3 regions of the Arthrobacter sp. 05N429 genome follow, and region 1 is predicted to be linked to each of the others. Evidence: riboswitches for the same ligand, from Rfam matches in the RefSeq annotation. Region 1 holds a riboswitch; each other region holds the start of a gene.
What was found. Region 1 has a riboswitch for cyclic di-AMP ahead of AC1DF4_RS07135 (hypothetical protein). Riboswitches for the same ligand answer to the same signal wherever they lie in the genome.
Positions count from the first base shown of each region.

Region 2: another riboswitch for cyclic di-AMP. It lies ahead of AC1DF4_RS14215 (aggregation-promoting factor C-terminal-like domain-containing protein); the one in region 1 lies ahead of AC1DF4_RS07135 (hypothetical protein).
Region 3: another riboswitch for cyclic di-AMP. It lies ahead of AC1DF4_RS14675 (NlpC/P60 family protein); the one in region 1 lies ahead of AC1DF4_RS07135 (hypothetical protein).

Region 1 is NZ_JBFTMQ010000003.1:38,256-41,498, reverse strand. It holds gene AC1DF4_RS07140 (dihydrofolate reductase family protein) at 308-895, shown strand; gene AC1DF4_RS07135 (hypothetical protein) at 954-1,679, opposite strand; cyclic di-AMP (ydaO/yuaA leader) riboswitch at 1,685-1,855, opposite strand; gene AC1DF4_RS07130 (hypothetical protein) at 2,056-2,325, shown strand; gene AC1DF4_RS07125 (DNA alkylation repair protein) at 2,343-2,849, opposite strand; gene AC1DF4_RS07120 (GYD domain-containing protein) at 2,973-3,243, opposite strand, start outside.
Region 2 is NZ_JBFTMQ010000008.1:43,983-47,225, forward strand. It holds gene AC1DF4_RS14200 (phosphatase PAP2 family protein) at 1-134, shown strand, start outside; gene upp (uracil phosphoribosyltransferase) at 147-782, shown strand; gene AC1DF4_RS14210 (glyoxalase superfamily protein) at 875-1,252, shown strand; gene AC1DF4_RS14215 (aggregation-promoting factor C-terminal-like domain-containing protein) at 1,374-2,132, opposite strand; cyclic di-AMP (ydaO/yuaA leader) riboswitch at 2,131-2,291, opposite strand; gene AC1DF4_RS14220 (sensor histidine kinase) at 2,396-3,243, opposite strand, start outside.
Region 3 is NZ_JBFTMQ010000009.1:23,327-26,569, forward strand. It holds gene AC1DF4_RS14665 (iron-dependent transcriptional repressor DtxR) at 1-33, shown strand, start outside; cyclic di-AMP (ydaO/yuaA leader) riboswitch at 179-392, shown strand; gene AC1DF4_RS14670 (M23 family metallopeptidase) at 397-1,215, shown strand; cyclic di-AMP (ydaO/yuaA leader) riboswitch at 1,352-1,521, shown strand; gene AC1DF4_RS14675 (NlpC/P60 family protein) at 1,831-2,589, shown strand; gene AC1DF4_RS14680 (HNH endonuclease) at 2,810-3,243, shown strand, end outside.

The DNA.
Region 1 (3,243 bases):
CCGGCACATCGGGGGCAGCGCAAAGTGCGTAAGCGCCACAGGCAGGTTCGCAGGCATACTCTTCCTTCGAAAGTAAAGAACCGCGGTGCGGCTATAAATCTAATGCATTCTGCCCCGGGCACGGCCTGAACGCAAGGTTCGGTGCCCGGAGGGCGTCTGTGTCAGCCGATGCCATTTGCCCCGCGTCCGACGCAGGGATGGCCAATCCGGCAATATGCTGCCGCCCGGCCTCGGGCAGTATCCCCCCGCCGCGTCCGCGCCCGGCGTCGTACGCTGGAACCCCTGCAGCCCATTGAAGGAGCCCGCGATGCGCAAGGTCATTCTGATGATGCAAGTGTCCCTGGACGGATTCATCGAGGGCCCGGACCAGGACCTGAGCTGGCATCGGGTCGATGAGGAACTGCACACCCACTTCAACGACTTGCTCCGGACGATGGGCGGCTTTCTGGACGGCCGGGTCACCTACGAGATGATGGCCGAGTATTGGCCGACGGCGGACCAGGACCCCTCGAACTCTGCCCCCGAGAGCGAGTTCGCCGGAATCTGGCGGGACATGCCCAAGATCGTCTACTCCGGGACCCTTGCGAAGGCCGGCTGGAATACCGAGGTGGTGGGCGACGTGGTCGTCGAGGACGTCGTGAAACTCAAGGACCAGCCCGGCGGCGACCTCGCACTGGGCGGCGCCAACCTTTCGGCGGCGTTCAGGCGGCTCGGCCTGATCGACGAGTACCGGATCTACGTCCATCCGGTTCTGATTGGTCGCGGCACCCCCCTTTTCAAGGAGACGGATGCCCTGACGTCGCTCCGGCTGCTGGAGAGCCGCACCTTCGGGAACGGCGTAGTTCTGCTGCGGTACGCGGCCGAGCCGGACACCGCGCACGCAAAAGACCGGTGATCCGCTGCCCCCAAGGCAACCGATCGACCGGTCTTCTGCGTGCTGTTTGCGGTACTGCTTAGCCGGCGCGGACGAACGTCACGGGACCGGTGGCGGTCAGCCAGGACAGCGGGTGCGCCATGGTGGCGTTGACGCCGTTCATGCCGCCGCTGATTGCCTGGCCGTTGCCGGCGTAGATGGCAACGTGGCCGGACTGGACGATGATGTCACCTGGCTGCGGAGTGGCTACGACCTGGCCGTACTTCAGGAAGGCCGTCGGGCCGATGTTGCCGACCGGGATGCCGGCAGCGTTCAGGGCCTTCTCCACCATGGCGGTGCAGTCCTGGGTGATGCCGATCTGGCCGTATGCCATGGACAGCAGTGTGGCGTTGACTCCACCTGCTGCCGGGGCAGCGGCGGGGGCGGGGGTCGACTGGACCTTCACCGTCGCCTTGGCGGCGGGAGCGGCGGGGGCCGGTGCTGCCGGGGCCTTCGGAGCGGCCGCGGGCTTGGGGGCCTCGACCACGGGGGCCGGTGCCGTTTCAACGGCGGGGCGCTCGAAAGTGATCTGGACAGCGGAGTCCGCCATGACCGGTGCACCGACCTGGCCCTTGACGTCAACGGACGACGCCGGGGCGGCGCCGCGCTCGGCCGGCGCATCGGCTGCGTTGGCGGCCATGGCGCCGCTAAGCACCATTCCGGAAGCGGCGACGAGAACTGCGGCCTGGCGGCCGATGGTCCCGGCGGTACGGCGTTTGCTGCGAAGATCGGCGCGCTTGGGCGCATGGGTATTGCTGAAAGTCATTAAAAGGAGCCTCTCCCAATGCCTGCGAGGTGAGCTGTCGGATTCGGATGGGAGGCACCCGGCCGCACTCGGGCCCGATCATTGCGGGCCGTGCGGCTTCACCCCAAGACCCCTGACGAACAGTGGGTCAAAAGTGGTTTCCCCGTCTCTGCCGGACGTTGCTGCGAGTTATCCCCACGGCCGCGGCAGAGTTAGGCAATCGGCTGGGGAGAGCCCGTCTCGGAAACAACAGGCACCTAACAACGGTAACGGAATGATCACGGCATGTCACATTGAGGTAACGGCAGGAAGGGGTTGCGGGCGGTCTTTCCCCACGCCAGACGCCGATTCGGGAATACGATAATGGCATCACCGTTCCCAGAAGCGGAGGCCCCAAATGAACAATCCCGACGTCAACACGCACTGCGTTGCCATCTGCCAGCTGAGCAATGAACCGCCGGAGGACTTCAACGTCAACACCGAGCTGCTGGTACTGGAAAACGGGGAGGTCCACGTCTCCACCTGGGACGCTGAGCCCCGTGACGGCGGCTTCGATGTCCACGTCCTCAACGACCGCGTGGACGCGTTGGGTTTCATGGTGGTCACCGACTGGGAGTTCTTCGACGAAAAAGCCTATGCCGTGGTGGAGCGCCGGCCGGGAAGCTAGGGAATTTTCCCCGGGCGTTAAGGGCGGTCAGATTCCAGCTCGGGCCCGTGCCCGGCCATCAGGGCGGCGCGTCGCAACCAGCCGTCAGGATCCCTCACCCAGCGGTCCAGAACGCTGTCCGCGCGGACCCTGCCGACGACGTCGAGACCCGCGATCAGGGGGCCGACGACGTCGGTGGCGAGCGGGTCCACCAGGGCGCTCAGCTGTGCGCTCCGGACGAAGCCCTCGATCCGCGTCAGGTCCGTGTTGGTCAGCAGCCGGACGCTCGATTGCAGGAGGACGACGGCGGCGAGGCGGCGTTCGAAGACCGGCACCTGCCACAACTCGGAGCTAAGCGCCGTGACGTCATCGTGCGTGAGCCCCGGATAGCGCCGGAGGGCATCGCGGACAGTTCCGCGCACGGCTCCGACGGATGCGCCGTAGTACCGGTGGCCACTTCCATGCCTGGCCTCGGACTCCTCGGCGCGGCCCCACGACGACTCGCGCTGGAGCGCAAGGTCGATGAAGTCGCCGGCATCACTCATGGGGCCATTCTTTCGCATCCGGCGGCGCGACTGGATCCCCTGCAGGCCGGCGCCGAACTGCCCCCGTCGATTCCACTAGTAGCCGCAGGGCAGCGGAGTCCGGTGTCGGCCTGGCCCGGTGTCCTACTGCCCGGGGGGCCGGTAAGTCGGCGTCTTCTTCGCCGCATCGTCAAGATCCTCCGGCGTCAGAAGCGGCTTCAGGCGCACGTTCACAGAACCGGATGAATTGATCATGAGAGAAAGCGCGGCGGCATCGGCCGGCGCCGGGACCTCGAAGACCCCCAGCACGTCCCGCTCCCCGAAGGCGTAGTAGAAGCATTCGAGCGATCCTCCCACGGATTTGAGGGCGTCGACGAGCGCATCACGGCGCTTCGTTCCCCCTTCGCGCATGAGG
Region 2 (3,243 bases), on a different contig from region 1:
CGTTCGACCACCCCGCGCACCTCAAAGACGGCGACGGGGTGACCGGCAGCGGCACCGGCAAAGACGGCCGGTCCGGCGGTAAGGACGACGTCGGCGCCCGCGGTCCCACGGGCGGGCCACCAGCCGCCGGGTGATAGTTTTGACCCATGCGCACTTTCGTTGTGGACCACCCGCTGGTCGCCCATAAGCTCACCGTTCTGCGGGACAAGAACACCCCGTCCCCGGTCTTCCGCCAGCTCACCGAGGAACTGGTCACGCTCCTGGCGTACGAGGCCACCCGCGAAGTCCGCACCGAACCGGTCACCATTGAGACCCCTGTCAGCACCACGATCGGCACCGCTTTCACCAAGCCCACCCCGCTGGTGGTCCCCATCCTGCGGGCGGGACTCGGCATGCTCGAGGGCATGACCAAGCTTGTCCCCACCGCCGAGGTCGGTTTCCTGGGCATGGCCCGGGATGAAGAGACCCTGGACATCATCACGTATGCCGAGCGTCTCCCCGAGGACCTCACCGACCGCCAGATCTTTGTCCTGGACCCCATGCTCGCCACCGGCGGCACACTGCGCGAGGCCATCAAGTTCCTCTTCAAGCGCGGCGCCTCCGACGTCACCTGCATCTGCCTGCTGGCCGCCCCGGAAGGCCTCGCGAAGCTGGAAGAAGAGCTCTCCGACGCCAACGTGACGATCGTGCTCGCCTCCATCGACGAGAAGCTCAACGAGAAGTCCTACATCGTCCCGGGCCTGGGCGACGCCGGCGACCGCCTCTACGGCGTGGCCGGCTAACCAGCCGCCGGGTTTAGACCCGCCGTCTCGGCGGGTTCACGCGCTTGGGATTGCCCTACCGCAAATCGCTGTCCGGGACTAGCCTGTGCCCCATGGACTGGAAACTTGAGCTTGTCTTTGTCCCCGTGTCCGACGTGGACCGTGCCAAGGATTTTTACGTCAATAAGGTCGGTTTCAACGCCGACTACGACGAGCGGCCCATGGACGGCATCCGTTTTGTCCAGCTGACCCCGCCGGGTTCCGGCTGCTCGATCGCCATAGGCGAGGGGCTCAACGACGCTCCGCCCGGCACCGCCCCCAGCCTGCAGCTGGTGGTCAGCGACATTCAGGCCGCCCACCGGCAGCTCAAGGACAACGGCGTGGATGTCAGCGACGTCGATGTCCAGGACTGGGGGCACTTCGTCTACTTCGCCGATCCCGACGGCAATAAATGGGCGGTGCAGTACCTGCCCAACCGTCCCAACGGCTAGACGCGCCCTAAGCCGAACCGTCCGGCCACGGCTCGGCGGTTCCCGCGGGCTGTCGCCGGCAGAGCTAAGGCCCCGGATCCAGTGGGATCCGGGGCCTCAGCTGAGTCCGACATTCTGGTGTTTAGTACCAGTTGTGGGCGTAGTGGAAGTTCAGGGCGCCACACGGTGAGCCGTAGCGGTCCTTGACGTACTTCAGGCCCCAGTTGATCTGGGTCCGGTAGTTGGTCCGGTAATCAGCGCCCGCGCTGGCCATCTTCTCGGCCGGCAGGGACTGGACCACGCCGTAGGCGCCGCTGCTCTTGTTGGTGGCCGTCGTCTTCCAGTCAGACTCCTTGGTCCAGAGCTTCGTGAGGCACTGCATCTGGTCTGCCGCCCAGCCGTGGGATCCCAGCTGGCTGGCTGCGTAGGCCTGCGCGCCGGCCGGGTCGTCGATGGCAACGGGGGCGGGCGCCGGTGCCGGCTCGGGCGCGGGTGCCGGTGCGGGAGCCGGGGCAGCTGCCGGGGCCGGTGCTTCGGCAGGCTCGATCTCGGTGGACTGTGCCGCGACGTCGCCGGTGGGGATGGTGGCCTGGTTGTCGACCCGGACGCGCTCAAAATCGAGGTGGGTCAGGGGATCCGCCGTGGTGGCTGCTTCCGTGGACGTGCCCGCGGTGGCATTGCGGGCAGCCGTCTCGGAGGCATGCCCGGCGGCGCCGACCCCCACGAGGACCGCGCAGGCGGCGGCAACAACGGCCGCGCGGCGGCCGGTGGTGCCGAAGTTCTGGGCAAACCGGGACAGGGCTGAAGCGGGCTTGGCCGGTTCAGCGCGGTGGCGCGACACCTCGGAGCGGGTCTTCTTCGTAACGCCATCAGGGCGCGTTTTTGGCTTGAATTCAGTCATGATCGCCTCTCAACGCCTGCGGAGTTAGCTGTCGGGTTCGGATGAGGTCATCCGGCCGCACGGAATCTCACGTGTCGGCTTCACCCCAAGGGTGCAAGATCTGCAAATGCCCGGGAACTCTGGGTCCCCCGCCTCTGCCTGGTGCAGCGGAATCCGGGAGGCGGCAGAGTTTGGCGTGCATCCGGATGTGCGGCGTCAGTGATGGCCACACCCTAAAAACCGTACAGGACCAGGCAGCTTAAGTCACATTTAGGTAACGGAGATCACGACGACGGTGTGGCGGCTTGCGCCGCCGGATGCGCCGCCTGGGCCGGGTTTGGCGCGGGCAGCCGCACCACAAACTGGGTCCGGCCGGGCACCGACGTCACACTGACCGTCCCCCCATGAGCCTCAACAATCGACTGCACGATCGAGAGTCCCAGCCCGCTGGTTCCCTCGGCGGAAGTCGGGGGAGGCGGCCCCGTGGAAGCACTCGCGGCGGACGGAGACCGGGGTGGGCGCAGCGGCAGGTGCGGCAAGGGCCGCCGGACGGCTGCGGGCGTCGTCACCGGCACCGGGTTCTTCCGGGAAGCATCCGCCCGGGTGAAGCGCGCAAAGACGCGGCCCACAAACTCGGGGGCGATCCCGGGCCCGTTGTCGGTCACCGTCACCACGGCACTCCCGTCCGGGGTGCGCCCTACGCCGGTCACTACAGTCGTTCCGGGCCCCGTGTGCTTGCGGGCGTTGGAGAGCAGATTGGCCAGCACCTGGTGGAGTTGGGTGGCGTCTCCGCGAACCACCACAGGCTCTTCGGGGAGCTCCAACTGCCAGACGCGGTCCGGGGCCATCACCTTCTCGTCGCTCACCGTCTCCACGGCCAGCTGGGTGAGGTCCACGTCGCTGAGCTTGAGCGGCTGGCCCTCATCCAGCCGGGCGAGCAGGAGCAGGTCCTCCACCAGGGTGGTCATCCGCTCGGACTGGCTCTGCACACGGGCCAGGGACTTCTGCCCGTCGGGGGTGAAGTGCTCGGTCATCCGCATTAGCTCGGTGTAGCCGCGGATGGCGGTCAGGGGCGTGCGCAATTCATGCGAGGCATCCGCCACGAACTGGCGCACCTTCATCTCGCTCTCCT
Region 3 (3,243 bases), on a different contig from region 1:
GTTGCGGCCCACGTCTTTGTTACCGTCGGTTAACAGGACCTAACCGACTGCTCATCGGACGACCCATGAGTTGTGCACAGGTTCGATAACGGATTTATCTCTGCAAGGCTTAATCGCCTATAGTTGATCACTAGTACCGATACCAAAGCGTTACCTGATCCGAAGCCGAGCTCTGCCAGCGGATCAGTAGCAGAGTCACCTTCTGGCAGGGGCGGGGGAACCACTTCCGGCTGTTAATCAGCCTTGGGGTGAAGTCCGTCAGCGGCAAGCACACACCACCGAGGGACTCTTTGGATGCCTCTGTGTCTGGACGCCTGCCACGGCGGACCGGGTCTTTGATCTCTCTGACCCGAATCCGACAGCTAACTTCGCAGGCTCTCCAGAGAGGAACCGTTCTTGACCACCCAGACCGCCAGGGGCCGCCGTCGTGCGACCGGTCCCGCTCCGGAGCCGCGTCCGGCCGTCGCCGTCCTGGCAGACCGCCCACGTGACGCGCACCGTGACGAACGCAGGGGCCGCCGCAGCCCGTTCCGCCAGGTAACAGACTTTGCCGCCGCCAGCGGCGTGGGGCAAAAGGCCGGCATTGCACTCGCCGCTACGGGCCTGGTCCTCACTGTTACCGTCCCCGCCACGGGCCCCGTTATGGCCACCAACACGGGGGCCACGGGATCCATCTCGGCCGCAGTCCAGCCTGATGTGACGGCTGACGAGGCCAAAATCGACTTCAACCGGACCGCCGTCACCACCCAGGGTGACCCGGACGGAAAGCTCAAGCAGTTGCTGAGCGCCCAGTCGGTCGGTTCGATTACCCGCGCGGCCTCCGCCGGGAGCCTAGGGGCGCCGCTGGCCCAGTTGAAAACAGCGTCGCCCTTTGGATATCGCGTCAGCCCCATTACTGGCGGCTCCGGCGAGTTCCACCGTGGCCAGGACTATTCGGCACAGTGCGGCACGGCGGTCCTGGCTGCTGCCAGTGGCACCGTGACGTTCACCGGCTGGCACCCTTACGGCGGCGGCAACCGCGTGGTGATCGACCATGGCAACGGCCTGGAGACCACCTACAACCACTTGTCCTCAGACACCGTCAAGGTTGGCCAGCAGGTCTCCCGCGGCGAAGTCGTGGCCATGAGCGGCACCACCGGCGCCTCCACGGGCTGCCACCTTCACTTCGAGGTCATGGTCAACGGCGAAGTTGTCGACCCGACCGGCTGGCTGTAACAAAGCTGATCGGACGCTCTCGCATTCTTGTGACACGCCGTGATCCGAATGTGACATTGAGTCCCAACTGTTGTAAGTTTGACCTACGCCAACTTTTCCGAAGTTGGCGCTCTTGAGTGGATTGCCTAGCTCTGCCACCGCTCAAGGTCCGTTCGCATTACATCGTCTGGCAGGGGCGGGGGAACCAATTTTGGCCTTCGAAAGAAGGCCTTGGGGTTAAGTCGCAAAGCTTCCCAGGAAGCAGCGCGGCCGGGTGACTCCCATCCGAATCCGACAGCTCACCTCGCAGGCATTGGGAGAGGCTACTTTCGTGTCTTCACGCCACAATGCTGCGCGTCACCGCGCTTGCGCGGCTCTTACGAGCCCGCTGAAATCCGACTCCTCGGTTGCCCTTGCCGGCGCCCGGAACGGATCTCACACCGCCGCCTCAATCTCTGCTGAGTCCGGCCCGCAGGCCATGCACCTGCATGCAGTTCCCGCTTTTGGCGCGTCTTCGCAGTACACCCTTCGCTAAGTAACCCATTTCGGGGCGATCCGGCGTACCCCCAAGATGCCGGAGCGTCCTCAGCACGCGCCTGAAAAGCGCGGCCACAGGATCACGAAAGAGAGAACTTAATGACTACTCGTGCAATCGCACGGCACCGCGCCGAGGTCACCAAGACCAACTCGCTGGCTGTTATTGCCAAGGCTGTCGGAGACAACGCCGGTGGCATGGGCCGCCAGGCCGCAGTCATCGCTGCTGCTTCCGGCCTCGTCCTGACCAGCGGTATCGCAGCCAACGCTGCTGAGGCCAACGTCCAGCGCGAGTCCACCTCCGCTTCGACGCTCGAAGTCCAGTCCGCCGCCCCCGCGACGATCTCGGCTGCTTCCAGCATCTCGATCGCTTACGACAAGACCGAAGTCGCCACCATTGCGGCCCCCGTCAAGGCGAAGCCCGTCGTGAAGGTCCAGGAAACGCCCACTGCCAAGACCGCAGGCACCAAGGTCGGCGCCGCGGCCACCGCTTCCGTGGCCGGCACCAAGGCTCCGGCCGGCGTCGCCAGCGGCATGGGCGCCACGATCGCCGCTGCCGCCTACGCCCAGATCGGCGTTGGCCAGGACTGCACCGCACTCGCCACGAACGCGCTGGCTGCTGCGGGCATCAACTACCACGGCTGGCCGGCAGGTTACCTGTCCCTCGGCCGCACCGTGAGCGCCGCCGAGGCACAGCCGGGCGACCTCGCGTACTACCAGAACGGTGGCGCGGGCATGGCCCACATCGCTGTTTACGTCGGCAACGGCATGGCAGTTCACGGCGGCTGGAACGGTGGGACCACTTCCCTCCAGACCGTGAACGTCGGCTCCGGCCCGGTCTTCATCCGCGTCGGCGGCTAAGGACAACAGCTTTTTACGCAAAGGACCCCTGCCATTCGGCAGGGGTCCTTTGCGTTGCCGCAACGTGAACTTCAGCCGACACGGGCCGCGGCCGGCAAAAAAAGATTCGGTGAAACGGCACCTCGGTGTTTACTCTTGTTTTGTCGATCCATAGCCCGACCATGCAGAGGGCAGCCGGCCCTCGTGCCCCTGGCGGGTGCGGCCGTGAAGAGGTATGCGGATGCGCACTCTCGTTCTGAATGCTGGATATGAACCGCTGGCGGTTGTGACCTTCCGCCGGGCGCTCGTCCTTGTGCTGACTGGAAAGGCCAGTGTCGTGGCGGAAGGCGACGATCCCGTCGTTGGACCGCAGGACGTCCTGGGCCGGCCCTCGGTGATTCTGCTGAATCGCTATATCAGGCCCCGGTACAACACCCTGACGACCGTCAGCCGCCGCGGCGTGCTCCGCCGGGACGGGCACCGTTGCGCCTATTGCGGCAAGGCTGCCCACACCATCGATCATGTCCAGCCCAAATCCAGGGGTGGTGCGGATTCCTGGGAAAACCTCGTTGCTGCTTGCCTGCGCTGTAACAACGCCAAAGGCGACCACACGCCGGGCGAAATGGGATGGAAGCTCAGCTTCAGCCCCGCGCCCCCCAAGGGCACAACCTGGCA